DNA from 2 places in the Paenarthrobacter sp. NPDC092416 genome. Region 2 is predicted to be linked to the other one. Evidence: riboswitches for the same ligand, from Rfam matches in the RefSeq annotation. Region 2 holds a riboswitch; the other holds the start of a gene.

Region 1 (3,501 bases), on a different contig from region 2:
CATGTCGCCTACTTTGAGCATGACTGTGCCCATGGTGAGTTCGGCAGGAAGGAGGTCCTGGCTGGATACTGTGGTCATTCGAAGCTCCCGAATCTGAGGTGGCCGCCTTTCGGCACCTTTCTATACTAGTAAATTACTTGAAGCTTCAATTTATTCCTAGCGGACGACTTCTCCCCGCAAGACAATGTGCTTGAGGTCCGCGACGGTCCCGATCTGTCGACGCGGATCCTCGTGGCAAACGACGACGTCGGCACTGGCACCTTCGCTGATTCCTTCGGCTCCCAGCCACTTTCGGGCCCGCCAGCAGGCGGCGTCGAGGACAGCGGCCGGCGGCAGGCCGGCGTCGTGCAGTTCCCGCATCTCGTCCGCTATCCGGCCGTGCCGGATGACGCTGCCGGCATCCGTTCCCGCGTAGATGGCCACCCCGGCTTCAAACGCCTCCAACACCCTTTCGCGGCGACGCTGCCAAAGGCGTGTCATATGGTCCGCGTAGTCGGGGAACTTGGGCGCAGCTTGGGCGGCGATATCCGGAAAAGTCGCGATGTTAACCAACGTCGGAACAATCGGGACGGACTGCTCAACGAGACGGGGTATGTGCCGGGGCAAGAGGCCAGTGGCATGTTCAATGCAGTCAATCCCAGCGTCGAGCATGTCCTCGATGGTGTCTTCGGCAAAACAATGGGCCGTCACCCTGGCCCCTTCGTCGTGGGCGGCCGCGATGGCATCCCGGACGACGTCCGCGGGAAAGGACGCTGCGAGGTCACCGGCGTCACGGTCAATCCAGTCGCCGACCAGCTTCACCCAACCATCACCGTCACGGGCCTCCTTCCGGACGGTTTCGACCAAGTCACCCGGCTCAATCTCATGCCCCAAGCCGCGAAGATAGCGTCGGCTTCGGGCGATGTGGCGGCCTGCCCTGATAAGCCGGGGGAGGTCGTGGCGTTGTTGGACCCAGCGAGTGTCGGTGGGCGAGCCTGCGTCGCGAATCAGCAGCGTTCCGGCGTCGCGATCGGCCTCGGCCTGGGCGAGCGTCGTCGCTTCGTCCACAGCACCGCCTGCCCCGAGTCCAATGTGGCAGTGGGCGTCAACAAATCCGGGGAGGACCCAGCCGTCCAGCACTTTATCCGGGGACGCCAGAGGGCGCTGGAACGTCAGGACACCGTCCACGGACCAGAGCCCCTGGCGTTCCGCATCTGCCGCCACCAGCACAGTGCCGCTGAATTCGATGATGTGAGCCATGGAAAAAGCCTAGCCCGCACCATGCCTGCGGAATGGACATGATCGGATATGACTGGGGACCAGCGTGCCGGCTGTGGTAGCTTCATCTACGACCACACGGGGGCCCCTGCAGGGGCTGAGATCGGACTGACGCAGTCTGCGACCGTTGAACCTGTCCGGGTAATGCCGGCGAAGGAAGTGAGTAATCCTTTGAGCACCACAGAAACACAGCACAGCCCTGCCCAAGAACAGTCCAGCACCGGCCAAAATGCGGCGGAAACCGTCACGCAGTCGCTGAAATCCCATTCGCTGGCTTGGCTGGAGGACCCCTCGAACGGCATCCGCGTCCCCGTCACGGAGATTGCTTTGGAACCCTCCCCCAACGGTGAAGCGAACGCACCCCTGCAGGTGTACCGAACTGCCGGGCCGGGCAGCGACCCGGTAGTGGGTCTCGAACCGTTCCGCGCCGCCTGGATCGAAGGCCGCGGCGACACCGAGGCGTACTCAGGGCGCGAAAGGAACCTGCTCGACGACGGCAAGTCGGCCGTGCGCCGCGGAGCAGCGTCCGCCGAGTGGAAGGGCGCCCAGCCAGTGCCCCGCCGCGCCGTCGAAGGTAAGACCGTCACCCAAATGCACTACGCCAAGCAGGGCATCGTGACGCCGGAAATGCAGTTTGTCGCACTGAGGGAGAACTGCGACGTGGAGCTGGTCCGCAGCGAAGTCGCCGCCGGCCGGGCCATTATCCCCAACAACATCAACCACCCGGAATCCGAGCCGATGATCATCGGCAAGGCGTTCCTCGTGAAGATCAACGCCAACATCGGCAACTCGGCCGTCACGAGCTCCATTGCGGAGGAAGTCGACAAACTCCAGTGGGCAACACAGTGGGGCGCGGACACGGTCATGGACCTGTCCACCGGCGATGACATTCACACCACGCGCGAATGGATCATCCGCAACGCCCCCGTTCCCATCGGAACAGTGCCCATCTACCAGGCCTTGGAAAAGGTCAACGGCGAAGCCAACAAGCTCACGTGGGAAATCTTCCGCGACACCGTGATCGAGCAATGCGAGCAGGGCGTGGACTACATGACCATCCACGCCGGTGTGCTGCTGCGGTATGTGCCCTTGACGGCCAACCGTGTCACGGGCATCGTGTCCCGCGGCGGATCGATCATGGCAGGCTGGTGCCTGGCACACCATCAGGAAAACTTCTTGTACACGCACTTCGACGAACTGTGCGAAATCTTCGCCAAGTACGACGTCGCGTTCTCTCTCGGAGACGGCTTGCGTCCCGGCGCCACAGCAGATGCCAATGACGCGGCTCAGTTCGCCGAGCTGGACACGCTCGCCGAACTGACCCAAAGGGCGTGGGAGTTTGACGTCCAGGTCATGGTGGAAGGTCCCGGCCACGTGCCGTTCCATTTGGTCCGCGAGAACGTCGAACGGCAGCAGGAACTCTGCAAGGGAGCCCCTTTCTACACACTGGGCCCGCTGGTCACCGATGTGGCCCCCGGCTACGACCACATCACCTCGGCCATTGGCGCCACCGAAATCGCCCGTTACGGCACGGCCATGCTCTGCTACGTCACGCCGAAGGAACACCTGGGGCTGCCCAACAAAGACGACGTCAAGACCGGCGTGATCACGTACAAGATCGCCGCACACGCCGCCGACCTCGCCAAGGGACACCCCGGAGCCAACGAACGCGACGATGCCCTGTCCAAGGCAAGGTTCGAGTTCCGCTGGCGGGACCAGTTCGCCCTGTCCCTGGACCCTGTTACCGCTGAAGCCTTCCACGACGAAACACTGCCCGCGGAACCGGCCAAGACCGCACACTTCTGCTCGATGTGCGGACCGAAGTTCTGCTCCATGCGCATCAGCCAGGACATCCGCGACGAATATGGCTCGGCGGAGTCCCAGGCTGCCATTGCAGAAATGTACAGCGGGATGCGGGAGAAGAGCCAGGAGTTCCTGGCGGCAGGTGGCAAGGTCTACTTGCCCGAACTGCAGGTTCCCGCAAACCAGGGCAGCGGCAGCTCAGGAAGCCTGAACTGACATTGCCTTGCCGACGTTGGCGACAAAGGACCGGATGGCCCGGTCTCCGTCGACGGAATCCTGGGGCCGGTGCCCTCCCGCTGCGACGCGGCGGACGGCACCGGTCTCTTCCAGGTAGCGGGCAATTTCCTCATACAAGGGTTCCCACCCACCGGTCAAAACCAGGGTGGGAACCCCCGGAACGATGTGCAGGGGCGCCTCCCAAGGTGGCGCCTGCAGCCGGAG
Region 2 (3,501 bases):
AACACCGGAACAACAACATGCTCGGCCGACCATACCGCGTCTACTGTTCCCAGCGCGGCGACTTCGTTGAGCAGGAAGTACGTGGGCGGCATAAGGTCCAAGGTGCCGGCAGCCTCGGCATGGAGAATCTGCTGCACCGGCATCCACAGGGACTGCCACGCCTCGGTGGTCTGGTGCTTGGGCTCGGCTCCGGGTGCAGGCTTGGCCACGAAGAAATAGGTATCGAAGCGCTTGGGCATATCCGGCGGAGTGACCCAGTTGGCCCATGGACGAAGCTCGTCGCCGGTCAGGCTGAGCCCGGCTTCCTCCTGGACCTCGCGGAGGGCCGCGGTCAGTACGGTCCCGGCGTTCTCGCGGGCCTTTCCGGGATCAGCCGCGATGGAACTGAGATGCCAATCAGCCGCGTGGGTGTTCAGCAGATCTGTGGGGTAGTCCCACCCCTCGCTGTCGCTCGGGTCAACGCGCCCACCCGGGAAGACCACCATTCCTGCCGCGAAATCCATGGTGGTGACCCTGTGCTGGACAAAGGCTTCAAGCCCGCCCGGCGCATCGCGGAGAAGGATGACGCTTGCAGCCAACCGTGCCGGTGGCGCGGAGTCGGGCGAGCCGGGGAGGTTCGTTGGAGGAAGGTCCGTCATGAAAGTGCCCCTTTGCCGCGTCGAGTCTGCTGGATCATTCTCGCAGGTCTTGTTGTGGGGCCTGGTGTGCGCGCTATTGCGGGAGGATGGGGCGCAGAGCGGGCCTCGCAACGTGCGCCACCAACGGATGCACCGTGGAGCCAACCGGTTTGTGACTGGACAGAAGCGCCAAAACAGTCGCAGGTGTAAACTGAACCACGCCCACAAGGGCAGATTTGATAACGACAGGGGAGCGCCGCCGTCGGGCTCTGCAGCGATGCAGGACACCGCGAGGGCGCTGAGAGTGCGGACAGCCGCAGACCCTCGAACCTGATCCGGTTAGTACCGGCGCAAGGGAGTCGAGCTTCTCAGAGTGTCCGGATCCGGGCGGCGCAGGCCGGCTGGAGAATCCGGGTAGCACTTTCCCCTCCTGTACCTCAGGAGGCAGAAATGACCACGGCAAACGTGAAGAAGACCAGTTATAACTGGCGTGTTGTAGACATCGTGGTGGCAGCGCTGATTGCCATCGCCGGCGGCGTGATCTTCTGGGCATGGTCCCAGGGCGCCGCAATCGTATCCATTCCCATGAACGCAACGTATCCTCCCCTGACCGGCCTGATCGCCGGTGGCTGGATGATCCCGGCCGTCCTGGGCATGCTCATTATCCGCAAACCGGGTGCAGCCCTGTTCTGTGAGGCCGTCGCCGCAACCGGTGAACTGATCATGGGTTCCCAGTACGGGACCACCGTGCTCATCTCTGGTCTTCTCCAAGGCCTGGGCGCGGAACTCGTCTTCGCAGCGTTCCGGTACAAGAAGTTCAACCTGCCCACCGCGCTCCTCGCAGGCGCAGGCGCGGGCCTGTTCTGCGGCCTCAACGACTCCTTCATGCCGTGGGGCTGGAACATCGCCTACGAAGCTGTGGACAAGCTCGCCTACATCGCTTTCTGCACCCTGTCCGGCGCGATCATCGCAGGCGCGCTGTCCTGGGTTGCCACGCGTGGCCTGTCCAAGACGGGTGTGCTCAGCGCATTTGCATCGCGCAAGGCCGCTTCGGAGCCCGTCTTCAACTGATGTCGGCCACGCGTAACGGCAACCGGGTACGGCCTGCCGCCATCTCCGCCGAAGGCTGGGGTTGGCGGCATGCCGGCCGTTCCACGCACGCTATCCAGGGCCTCGATCTCCGGATTGAGCCTGGTGAGCGGGTGTTGTTGCTGGGTCCTTCGGGCGCCGGCAAGTCCACCCTTCTGCATGCCCTGGCCGGCGTGCTGGGCGACGAGGAAGACGACTCCGACGAGACCGGTTCCCTCCTGATCGACGGCGTAGCTCCCCGCGAGCAGCGAGGCCGCGCCGGTCTGATGCAGCAGGACCCGGAGACCCAGGTTGTCCTCTCACGGGTGGGTGACGACGTCGCCTTCGGCGCCGAGAACCTCGCCGTGCCCCGGGATGAGATCTGGGCGCGCGTGCATGAAGCGCTCGACGACGTTGGGTTGCGCACCACGGCAGGCGGCGGTTTGGCGTTGGACCACCCGACGGCAGCCCTCTCCGGTGGGCAAAAACAGCGGCTTGCCCTTGCGGGCATCCTGGCGATGCGACCGGGACTGATCCTCCTGGACGAACCGACGGCCAACCTGGATCCCGTCGGGGTCCTTGAGGTCCGCGACGCAGTGCGCCGCTGCCTCGACAAGACCGGCGCTACTTTGGTGGTTGTCGAGCACCGGGTGTCCGTGTGGAAGGACCTGGTGGACCGGATTGTGGTCCTGCAGCCAGGGTCGGCTGCAGGACCCGGCATAGGCTCCGGCACACCGGGCGTCCTCTTGGACGGCCCGCCGGATCAGGTCCTGGCTGAGGCCCGCACCATGCTGATGGCAGCCGGTGTATGGGTGCCCGGGTACGTCCCGGCAACCCGCTCCCGAACCGACAATCACCATGCATCCCAGCTCCTCCTCGCGGCCCAGGATTTGGCCGTTTCCCGCGAAAAGCCACGGAGAAAGGGCTTCAAAACCATCCCCCCTGTGCCCGTCCAGTCAGGCATCAGCGCGCAGGTCAGGGCTGGTCAGGCACTCACCGTCACCGGGCCCAACGGAGCCGGCAAGTCCACCTTTGCGCTCACGTTGGCCGGTCTTTTGGCGCCGGTGGACGGCAAGGTGAGTGCCGCCGTCGAGCTTTCCGACGGAGCGGGAATTGACCCGTACAAGTGGAAGGCCGACCAGCTGATTTCGCGCATCGGGACCGTTTTCCAAGAGCCTGAGCACCAGTTCGTCACGGGCAAGGTCCTGGATGAACTGATGTTTGGACCCAAGCATCTGGGGCATGGCGAGGAACGCGTGGACGAACTGCTGGAGCGGCTCCGGCTCACGCACCTGGTGGACGCGAACCCTTACACACTGTCCGGAGGAGAGAAGCGCAGGTTGTCGGTGGCCACTGTCCTGGCGGCCCATCCGAAAGTCCTGGTGCTCGACGAGCCCACGTTCGGCCAAGACGCCAATACGTGGGCAGAACTCGCCTCGTTCCTGTCGGAATTGCTCGACGCCGGGACGGCAGTGGTCTCGGTAACGCATGATGAAGAATTCAGCTCAGTCCTGGGTGGCATGGAACTGCGGCTGGACCCCATCAGCGCACAGGAAGCCTTGGGCGGACCAGAAGTTGGCGGGCAAGGAAATCCAGCCCGCCAGGAAGCCGGTGCAGCATGAGGGACGCCCTGAATCTTCGCGGCAACCATGCCCTCCTCACCCGCGCCAACCCCTTGGCCAAATTTGTTTCGGTGTTCCTGATATCGCTGGTGCTGGCGTTGTCCATCGACTGGGTATCTGCGTCCACGGCGCTCGTTGCGGAATTGGCGCTGTTCCCGCTGGCTGGACTGACCATCAGACTGCTGTGGCAGCGC

What was found. Region 2 has a riboswitch for thiamine pyrophosphate ahead of ACIQC5_RS19260 (ECF transporter S component). Riboswitches for the same ligand answer to the same signal wherever they lie in the genome.
Region 1: it holds a riboswitch for thiamine pyrophosphate, as region 2 does, so the genes downstream of both, thiC (phosphomethylpyrimidine synthase ThiC) here and ACIQC5_RS19260 (ECF transporter S component) in region 2, are expected to answer to the same signal.

What each region holds. Positions count from the first base shown of each region.
Region 1 is NZ_JBIVQG010000016.1:17,664-21,164, forward strand. Features, by position in the region: gene ACIQC5_RS21365 (VOC family protein) at 1-78, opposite strand, end outside; gene ACIQC5_RS21370 (amidohydrolase family protein) at 157-1,239, opposite strand; TPP riboswitch at 1,326-1,433, shown strand; gene thiC (phosphomethylpyrimidine synthase ThiC) at 1,429-3,276, shown strand; gene ACIQC5_RS21380 (alpha/beta fold hydrolase) at 3,259-3,501, opposite strand, start outside.
Region 2 is NZ_JBIVQG010000012.1:87,594-91,094, reverse strand. Features, by position in the region: gene ACIQC5_RS19265 (NUDIX hydrolase) at 1-638, opposite strand, end outside; TPP riboswitch at 855-992, shown strand; gene ACIQC5_RS19260 (ECF transporter S component) at 1,068-1,688, shown strand; gene ACIQC5_RS19255 (ABC transporter ATP-binding protein) at 1,688-3,307, shown strand; gene ACIQC5_RS19250 (energy-coupling factor transporter transmembrane component T family protein) at 3,304-3,501, shown strand, end outside.